DNA from 3 places in the Terrabacter sp. 01T434 genome. Region 1 is predicted to be linked to each of the others. Evidence: predicted binding sites of a transcription regulator. Region 1 holds the regulator's gene; each other region holds the start of a gene.
What was found. The regulator LexA, encoded in region 1, represses DNA repair genes until DNA is damaged. The targets are predictions, from matches to a motif close to TCGAACANNTGTTCGA.
Positions count from the first base shown of each region.

Region 2: a site for LexA is predicted at 1,663-1,678, ahead of AC1DIW_RS20050 (HNH endonuclease signature motif containing protein). Genes of this name have one in related genera too.
Region 3: a site for LexA is predicted at 1,523-1,538, ahead of recA (recombinase RecA). Genes of this name have one in related genera too.

Region 1 covers NZ_JBFTPP010000006.1:11,102-14,374, reverse strand. The annotation lists gene AC1DIW_RS13910 (Sir2 family NAD-dependent protein deacetylase) at 1-282, shown strand, start outside; gene AC1DIW_RS13905 (hypothetical protein) at 344-1,240, opposite strand; gene lexA (transcriptional repressor LexA) at 1,253-1,978, opposite strand; gene AC1DIW_RS13895 (LysM peptidoglycan-binding domain-containing protein) at 2,207-2,629, shown strand; gene AC1DIW_RS13890 (hypothetical protein) at 2,892-3,194, shown strand; gene AC1DIW_RS13885 (alpha/beta hydrolase) at 3,191-3,273, shown strand, end outside.
Region 2 covers NZ_JBFTPP010000011.1:133,954-137,226, reverse strand. The annotation lists gene AC1DIW_RS20050 (HNH endonuclease signature motif containing protein) at 13-1,653, opposite strand; gene AC1DIW_RS20045 (pyridoxal phosphate-dependent decarboxylase family protein) at 1,805-3,199, shown strand; gene AC1DIW_RS20040 (wax ester/triacylglycerol synthase domain-containing protein) at 3,212-3,273, opposite strand, start outside.
Region 3 covers NZ_JBFTPP010000001.1:974,982-978,254, reverse strand. The annotation lists gene recA (recombinase RecA) at 298-1,347, opposite strand; gene AC1DIW_RS04620 (DUF3046 domain-containing protein) at 1,579-1,836, opposite strand; gene AC1DIW_RS04615 (DUF3352 domain-containing protein) at 1,992-3,273, shown strand, end outside.

The DNA of each region.
Region 1 (3,273 bases):
GACACCGTCAAGCCCGACGTCGTCTTCTTCGGTGAGTCGGTGCCCAAGGCCCTTGTCGAGCAGTGCTTCTCGATGGTCGAGGGCGCCGGCGCGGTGCTCGTGCTCGGGTCGTCGCTGTCCGTGATGAGCGGGTACCGCTTCGTGCGTCGCGCGCACCAGCGCGGCGTGCCGGTCGCGATCGTCACGCGCTCGGCCACGCGGGGCGACGCGCAGGCGACGCTGCGGCTGCACGCCCCGCTCGGCCCGACCCTGGAGGACCTCCGCTGCTCCCTGACCTTCTGAGCTTCCGAACGCCTGAGCATCGTCGGCATCGGATGGCGGCGAATCGCCCACGACCAGAAGGCTACTCGGCCACGGACCTCACCGGTCGCGCTTCTGTGCCGTCGCGCAGGTCCCACAGCTCCTTGGTCTGCACACCCCAGTAGGTGCAGAAGAGCACGATGATGATGGCCTCGGAGATGAGGACGAGGTGGTCGAGTCCACTCCAGGTCAGGGCCGTCAGCACCGTCACCGCGAGGGCGACGGCCAGGGCGACCGCGATCGCGATGTAGATCCGCTTGTAGGTGGCACCCTGGTGGGAGGCGACGGACTGGTGGCGCTCCTCCGCGCGCAGCGCGCTGAGCACCATGACAGCGATGACTCCCGCCACCATGGTGCCTGCGGCGATGCCGTGGCTCAACGCGATGAACCGGTCGCGCAGCAGAAGGAAGAGCGTGAGCTCGCCGAGCAGGACCGCACCGCAGACGACGGTGATGACGACCGAGCGCGCGGTGGGGAGCTCACTGGGATCGCGGGTCGTGGCGCCGCGCTTCAGCCAGGCGGCGACGACCGCGGCGCTGACCGCCACGACGACGAGCGACCAGATGTTGTTGCGCACGGCGGCAGCGATCTCCACCGGGGTCTGGGTGTAGGCGTTCGGTCCGCACCGTGCGTCGGGCACGGTCGGCACCATGGCCACGACGAAGGCCATGAGGCCCGAGAAGTTCAGGAGCACGTCCTCCTCGGGGGAGTGACCCTTGTAGGCGATGAGGCTGACGCCGAGGGCGCACAACGAGCCGACGAAGACCGAGCGCGCGGGCGTGTAGTAGTAGGCGCTGATCGACCCGAGCCAGCACGAGTGGTCCGTCTCCCACCACCACTGGTAGCCGACCGAGAGCAGCAGCATGAGCAGCAGGGCGATCATCGCCCCGCGCAGGTACCGGTAGGTGAGGACAACGTCCCGAGTGCGTGACGGTGTCATCGGACCGCGGGCTCAGATGCGACGCAGGACGGCCGTGACCTTGCCGAGGATCGTGGCGTGGTCGCCGTCGATGGGGGAGAAGTCGGGGTTGTGCGGCATCAGCCACACGTGGCCGTCCTTGCGCTTGAACGTCTTGACCGTCGCCTCGTTGTCGAGCATGGCCGCCACGACGTCACCGTTGTCGGCGTGCTGCTGCTGGCGCACGACGACCCAGTCCCCGTGGCAGATGGCGGCGTCGACCATCGAGTCACCGTTGACCTTGAGCAGGAAGAGGTCGCCCTCGCCGACGAGCTGCTTGGGGAGCGGGAAGACGTCCTCCACGACCTCCTCGGCCGTGATCGGCACGCCGGCTGCGATCTGCCCGAGCACGGGGACGTAGGAGGCCTCCGGGCGGGCGTCGCCCGAGTCGGTGTCGGTGTCGTACTGGTCGCCCCGCGCACGCTGCGGCGTCGCGTCGCCCCCGCGGTAGCCCAGCTCCTCGGCCTTGGCGTCGGGGGAGACGACCTCGAGCGCGCGCGGCCGGTTGGGGTCACGCCGCAGGTAGCCCTTGGCGACGAGGGCGTTGAGCTGGTGGGAGACGCTGGAGGGGCTGGCCAGGCCGACCGCGTCGCCGATCTCGCGCATGCTCGGGGGGTAGCCGCGGCGGTCGACGGAGTTGCGGATGACCTCGAGCACCCGTCGCTGGCGGACGGTGAGGCCGTCGCCGGTCTCGCGATCGGGAAGCTCGGTGACGCCCATGGTGTCCCTTTCGTCAGCTCGTCAGACCGCGGTGTGACGCTCGGCGCGGGGCCAGTGTCAGTGGTGGCTGGTGAGGTTTCTGGTGTGAGCAGAGACTACGAGGTTCGAACACAGTTGCCAAACACCTGTTCGAGGCGTGTCTCGACTTCATCGAACATACGTGCTAGAACTCGTACAGACGTTCTATCGAACATGTGTTCGCCAGATCCGAAGCAAGGGGAGGTCACCATGAGCGCCATCGTCCTCGAGGCCGTTCGTTCGCCGCACACCGAGGAGCCTGCGCGGTCGCTGCCGACCGGTCGGCCCCGTCTCGTCCTGGTGCCCACCGGCCGGGACGCCACCCGGGCCGCCCGCGCGGCGCGCCTCACGCGGCCACCCGTGCGCCTGACGCGGTTCGGTCGGCTCGTCGTGACCCTGTTCGTCGCGACGGTCGTCGCCGTTCTCGGGGTGGGTCTGGCCGGCCAGCTCGCGTCGGCCACCGGCGAGCCGCGCACCGTCACGGTCCAGTCGGGCCAGACGCTGTCGGGTGTCGCCGCCCGTGAGCTGCCCGGGGTGTCGACGGCGGACGCGGTGGTCGAGCTCCAAGTCGCCAACGGACTCAGCTCCACGGCGCTCCATGCCGGTCAGCAGCTCGTCATCCCGGGACGTTGACCTCGGCCAGCCCATCCGGGCTCTGGTCGATCGCGTATGCCGCGTCCGTGCTTGCGCTTCGACCATCCCACCTGATCCGCCGCGTTGGCTCCACCTTCAGCGGCTGGCGGTAGCGGCGCTTCGACCCCGTCGTTCCCGCCACGGACGCCGCACCCCAGACCAGGGGTGCGGCGTTCTGCTGTCGTCCCGGGGCCTGTGGATGACGCACGAGCGCCGCGCCGCGTGCGGCCTAGCGTTGCCGTCCTGGGGAGAGGAGCAGGGCATGCGCTACGAGGTGGACACGGCCGCACTGCGCGACGACGTCAGCACGATCGACGAGGTCCTGGTGCGGGTTCAACGACTCGGGATCGCGGACGAGCTGACGCCGGTGGCCGCGGCCCTTCCGGGCAGCCGGACCGGCTCAGCGTTGCGTGACGTCGCCGCGGCGTGGACGGCTCGGTTGGCCGGGACGCGCTGGGAGCTGAAGGAGCTGGGGCGATCCCTGGCAGCGGCAGCCGACACCTACGACGCGGTCGAGCGTGCAGCGCGGCAGAGCGTCGAAGGATCGTTCGGCGGCCTCCGGTGACCGTTGCCGGTGGGTCGCTGACGCTGTCGGTGCGCGACATCCGCGCGAGCCGTCCGCAGTCCCTCGTTGCCGTCAGCAG
Region 2 (3,273 bases), on a different contig from region 1:
CGAAGGGGATGGTCAGAAAGGCGGGTGATCGTTCCCCAGAGACCTCGACAATGAGGTACTGCCCTTCCGGGTGGAGGGCGCCCTTGCTTCGTCGCGGACCGCCTCGAGCCAATCCTTCGGGCAGGTGTCGTAGATGCGGGCGGCCTTGGTGCGCCATCGAACTCGATCGCCGTCGCGCCCCACGAACCAGTGCCCGTTGGTGTGCAGGTTGTGGTGCGCCCGGTGCTTGCTGGTGAGGTTCGCGACCTCTGTCGGGCCGTGTGGCCATGGGATGTCGTGGTCGAGGTCGCACCGAGCGGCTGGGACCGTGCAGCCTGGCGCGCGGCAGGTGCCGTCGACAGCCTCGACGTGCGCCCGCATCGCCGCAGTCGGCCGGTAGGCGCGCGTCTCGAGGTGCAGGGCGGCTCCAGTCTCGGCGTCGACGCGGAGGCGGCGCCACGTCGAGTCGTCGTTGAGCATGATCTGACGGGCATGGTCGGCTGTGACCCATCCGTGGCCGACGACCTCGCAAGGCGCACCGGTGAGGCCGACGGCCGTCGTCCACGGGATGACGAGCGTGATGGCGGCCGCCGGCCGCCGCCCCAGACGGGTGAACCACTCACTGACGCGTTGGGACGCGTGGTCGGGCCCGGCCGGCGAACCCGGAGCCGCACCGGGGACGGCGGCGCTCTCGGGCCAGCCGAACATGAGGATGTCGGTGATGACGTCGGCGCGGAGCGAGTCGAGGTCGCGGGGATCACCTGCCTGTCGGGCGGCGCGGGCAATGGCGTCGACGCGCTCCATCGCGGCGATGACCTTGTCCGCGTCGTTGACGAGGTTGAGCACCCCGAAGCCGTCGCGGTCGATCTGCGCGTGAGCACCACGCCGGCGCCGCGCCCTGCGTCGGCGGTCGGCAGCCTCGCGGTCGGCAGCCAGGCATGCGCGGGTCAGTCGCTGACGGAAGAGAGTGGGGGAGGGCGGCGCACCGTCCTTGGGCCGAAGGACGGCGTCGACGATGTCAGGGCCGCACTCGACGGGCAACGCGGCGATCTCGGACTGCATCGTGCAGGCGCGGTAGAGAGTCACCGCACCTCGCTGAAGACGACTCCGCAACGATGCGGCACCCGGCGTGCCCGCGGTGGCGAGGGCCAGGCGCGCGCGCACCTCATGCGTGCCGAGCCCGGTCGCCGTGCAGACCTCCATGCCCGTCAGCTCGTCGGCGTCGATCCATCCGGGCGGTTTCGTCCGACCGAGATCGGCGAAGCGCGCCAGCTCGCTCGACTCGATGGTCGAGCGCAGGCGAGCCAGGGCCTCCAGGCCGACGGCGTCCAGGACCGCCTTGCACCGCTCGACCGACTCGACGACTCGCAGCTCGGCATCAGCCTCGGCCTCGAGCTCTGATCGAGCCTCGTCCGGGGCAACGGATGTCAGGTCGTCGGCGACGGCCTCGAGCAGCTCGCTCACGAGCGCCGGCATCACGTGGGTGAGCAGGGACTCGGCCACCTGCTTGCGCAGGGTGCGCTCGAGCAGCGGGAGGTCGCGCTGCCGAACCGGGGTGCGACTCTCTGCGCGGATCCGGAACAGGCCGGCGAGACGGTCGAGATCAACGACTGCCTCGCCCGTGTGGGCGGCGCCGAGCGACGCCATGCCCGCCGCTTCCCCTGTCCCGTCCATGATCCATTGTAGAACACATGTTCGACTAAATGGTCAAGCGTTCCCAAGTAGATTCGCGGCCCGGTCGGGGCGGCGAGCGGGACGACCCTCCCAGCCTCAAGGCGCGCCCGCCTCTTGCGTCTGCCCAGAGCTGCGGAGGAGCGTGCGGGAGATGGACGTTGACCTGCACCAGCTCTTCACTCGCGCTGCCGCCGAGGCCGCCCGCCACCGAGCCGCGGTGGCAGACCGGCCGGTGCACCCTTCGCCCGATCAGAGATCGCTCGATGCGGCCTTCGGCGGTCCGCTACCGACTGGGCCGACCCACCCCGATCGCGTCGTCGACGTCCTCATCAGTGCGGCAGGTCCCGGCCTCGTCGGAACCGTCGGGCCGCGGTTCTTCGGGTTCGTCATCGGAGGCGCATCGCCCGCTGCGACTGCGGCCGACATGCTCACTGCCGGCTGGGACCAGTGTGCGTACAACGAGGTCCTGTCACCAGCGGCAGCAGCCGCGGAGCGAGCCGCAGCAACGTGGACGAAGCAGCTGCTGGGGCTGCCCGGGTCGGCGTCCGTCGGCTTCGTCACCGGCGCCCAGGCCGCCAACACGGTCGGCCTCGCGGTCGGACGTCAGCGCGTGCTCGCTGACGCCGGTTGGGACGTCGCCCGGGATGGTCTCTTCGGGGCACCCCGGGTTGCCATCGTCGCGAGCGAGGAGCGGCATGCGACGATCGACCGCGCCGCCCGACTCCTCGGCTTCGGCACGAGCAGCATCCAACCCGTCGCAGCGACCGCCCAGGGCGCCATCGACGTGGACCGGCTCCGTACAGCTCTCGACTCCCTCTCCGGGCCCGTCATCGTCTGTCTCCAGGCGGGCAACGTGAACACCGGCGCCTGTGACGACCTCCGGACGGCCACGACCCTGGCGCACGAGCGGGGAGCGTGGGTGCATGTCGACGGCGCCTTCGGACTGTGGGCGGCGGCGAGCCCTCGGACCGCCCATCTCGTCGCCGGCATCGAGCTCGCCGACTCCTGGGGCACGGACGCCCACAAGTGGCTCAACGTCCCCTACGACTGCGGCCTCGCGTTCTGCGCGGACGCGTCGCTGCATGCCGCAACGATGTCGTATGCCGCGGCGTACCTCACCGGGTCCGGCTCCGTCTCCGACCCTGTTCTGGGCGATCTCACGCCCGAGTCATCCAGGAGGGCAAGGGGATTCGCGGTGTGGGCCGCGCTCCGTGAGCTCGGTTCGGACGGCGTGGCCGAGCTCGTGGACCGTTGCTGCGCGTTGGCCCGTCGGATGGCCCTTTGTCTCGAGGCCGGTGGCGCGACGATCCACAACGACGTCGTCCTCAACCAGGTCCTCGTCAGCATCGGGGACCCGGCACGCATCGATGGGGTGATCGACGCCGTGCAGCGCGACGGCACGTGCTGGGTCGGGGGCACGACCTGGCACGGCCGCCGGCTGATCCGCATCTCGGTGTCGAACGCCACGACCACCGAGTCCGACATCGACGTCGCCGCCGCCGCGATCCTCGCCGCGGCCACTGCTGTGGAGCAGTCCGCCGGCTGACCGCCGGACGGCTCACTCGACGAGTGAGGCCAGCCCTTCCCGAAGGTGTGCGATGAGCGGTGTGTCGTCGGGCA
Region 3 (3,273 bases), on a different contig from region 1:
CATCGGGGACGAGCGTCTCGGTATCGTCCGGCGGAGGCGCCCAGTCGGGCCGCTCCCCCGCATCGTCCGAGCCCCATCCAGACCGCGGCTGCCCACGCCGACCACCTGGCCGACCTGGCCGACCTGGCCGACCTGGCCGAGCTGGACCGTCGGAACGTCCCGCGCCGCTCTCGCGCACCGGGACAGCCCGGGGCGGGCTGTCGGCCCGCACCCCGGCAACACCCTCGGCCTCAGCCAGGGCGGCCGCGGCGCGGGCCAGACGGTCCTGCGCGGTCTCCGGTTCGGAGGGACCCACGATCAGAAGTCGACAGGCACGTCCGAGACCTCGGCGGGCTGGTCGACGCGCGGCCCGACACCGAGCTTCTCCTTGACCTTCTTCTCGATCTCGTCGGCCAGGTCGGGGTTGTCCTTGAGGAAGTTGCGGGCATTCTCCTTGCCCTGACCGAGCTGGTCGCCCTCGTAGGTGTACCAGGCGCCGGCCTTGCGGACGAAGCCGTGCTCGACACCCATGTCGATGAGGCCGCCCTCACGGGAGATGCCGTGGCCGTAGAGGATGTCGAACTCGGCCTGCTTGAACGGCGGCGAGACCTTGTTCTTGACAACCTTGACGCGGGTGCGGTTGCCGACCGGCTCGGTGCCGTCCTTGAGGGTCTCGATGCGACGCACGTCCAAGCGGACCGAGGCGTAGAACTTCAGCGCCTTGCCACCGGTCGTCGTCTCCGGCGAGCCGAACATGACGCCGATCTTCTCGCGGAGCTGGTTGATGAAGATCGCGGTGGTGCCCGTGTTGTTGAGGGCCCCCGTCAGCTTGCGCAGCGCCTGGCTCATGAGTCGCGCCTGCAGACCGACGTGGCTGTCACCCATCTCGCCCTCGATCTCGGCACGGGGCACCAGGGCCGCGACCGAGTCGATGACGATGATGTCGATGGCGCCGGAACGGATCAGCATGTCGGCGATCTCGAGTGCCTGCTCGCCCGTGTCTGGCTGCGACACGAGCAGCGCGTCCGTGTCCACGCCGAGCTTCTTCGCGTAGTCGGGGTCGAGCGCGTGCTCCGCGTCGATGAACGCCGCGATCCCACCCGCCTTCTGCGCGTTGGCGACCGCGTGGAGGGCGACCGTGGTCTTGCCCGAGGATTCCGGACCGTAGATCTCGACGACACGGCCACGGGGCAGTCCGCCGATGCCGAGCGCGACGTCGAGCGCGATCGACCCGGTCGGGATGACCTCGATCGGCGGACGGATGTCGTCGCCGAGACGCATGACTGCGCCCTTGCCGTAGCTCTTCTCGATCTGGCCCATCACCGAGGAGAGGGCCTTGTCCTTGTCCTTTGCCTGCACCGATGCCATGTCGGTCACCTATCTGCCGTCTGCGCTGCGGTCGTCTACCTTCGACCCGGGCGACTGCTCGTCCTGAGAGATTCGCTGTCGGGTCAGACGCTAGGTGCCGGCGCCGACATCAGGTGGACCACGAGACGGCCTGTGGACGATGCGGGTGGTGGCGCAGGACCTGTGGAGAACATTACCGAACAGGTGTTCGAAGTCATCACGACACGCCGGGAAGCGCTCCTCGGCGACCCGTCAGCGGCGCGTCTGCCCGGCCTGACCGCCCTGCGCCCCACGAGCGACTCGGGTGTCCCGGCCGAGTCGACGCTCGGGCGGCACGTCCATGTCGGTGCACAGCGCCTCCCAGACGGCCCGCGGGGCCTCGCCGTCGGCGAGGGCCTGCACGACGGTGCGATTGCCGAGCGCGCCCAGCACGTGGTCGCGGGCGAGCGACCCGGCATACGCCGCGCCGAACTCGTCGTCCATCAAGGTCCAGAAATGGCTGATCCGCACCACAGCAGTCTGCCACTCGCGCGGCGGGAGCCGTTCCGCGCCGAAACCGTCGTCGGACCGTTACCACAACCGGCGACGAATGTCCGGCTCGGACGGTATTGTCCTGCCGTCCCGCGCGACGCCGCGGGCCCACCGACACTTCAGGGGAGCAGACCGTGACCGAGCCCACCCATGGGACGAACCAACCCGACCAGCCCTACACCTACCCGACGGCCGGAGCAGCCGGCACATCGGCAGGTACGGCGGCCGGGACCGTCCCCGGCGGGGTCGCCCTTGCCGACGACCCGCAGCCGAAGGCCGCCGGTGGCCGCAAGCGGACCGGTCTGCTCATCGGCGGCGTCGCGACGGCGCTCGTCCTCGGCGGCGCCGGCGCGTTCGCCTTCCAGAGCCTGAGCGGTGGCGGCTCCCAGCCCGCCGACGTGCTGCCCGGCGACGCGTACGCCTACCTCCGACTCGACATCGACCCCTCCGCCGGCCAGAAGATCGCCGCGGTGCGCTTCCTGGGCAAGCTCCCCCAGGTCAAGGACACCCTGGGGAGCGACGACCCTCGCAAGAAGCTCTGGGAGATGGCCTCCAAGAACTCCACCAACGACTGCGTCGCGAAGTTCGACTACGACAAGGACATCGCGCCCTGGCTCGGGGACCGCGTCGGTGCAGCCATCCGACCCGGCGGCTCCGAGAAGTCCCCGAACGTCGCCGTCGCGATCCAGGTCAAGGACGAAGCCGCGGCCAAGGACACGCTGACCAAGCTGTTCGCGTGCGACAAGAGCGGTGACACCGACCTGCGCATGAAGGACGGCTACGCCATCGTCACGCCGTCAGGTGTCGGAGACGCCACCCTGGCCGCGGTCGACAAGGGCTCGCTGGCCCAGAACGCCACCTTCACTCAGGACATGGGTGCGCTGGGCGAGCAGGGCATCATGTCGGCCTGGTTCGACATGGGCCGAGGCCTCGGCGAGATCCAGAAGCTGGGTGGGACGGCGGGCCTGAGCGCCGTCACCACGGCCGGCGCCAAGGGCAGGTTCGCTGCTGCGCTGCGCTTCGACGCCGACTACGTCGAGATGGCCGGCATCGTGCGCGGCGCCGACGGGACCAAGTCGGTCAAGGGCGGCGGTGCCGAGATCGCGTCCCTCCCGGCCAACACGCTGGGAGCCCTCAACATCTCGGGCGCCGACCAGATGCTCGACGGCGCGTGGCCCGCCGTCAAGAAGCAGATCGAGAGCCTCGCTGCAGCCGACGGCGCGTCCGACCCCATCGGCCAGGTCGAGCAGCAGCTCGACGTCAAGCTCCCGGACGACCTCAAGGTCCTCCTCGGCCGGTCCTTCACCATTGCGATGCCCGACCAGGACTTCACGTCGGAGGTCCCGACCATCGGCGCCAAGGTCGTCTCCAGTGATGCCAAGCGCGCCGACGAGCTCGTCGGCCGTCTCATGGACG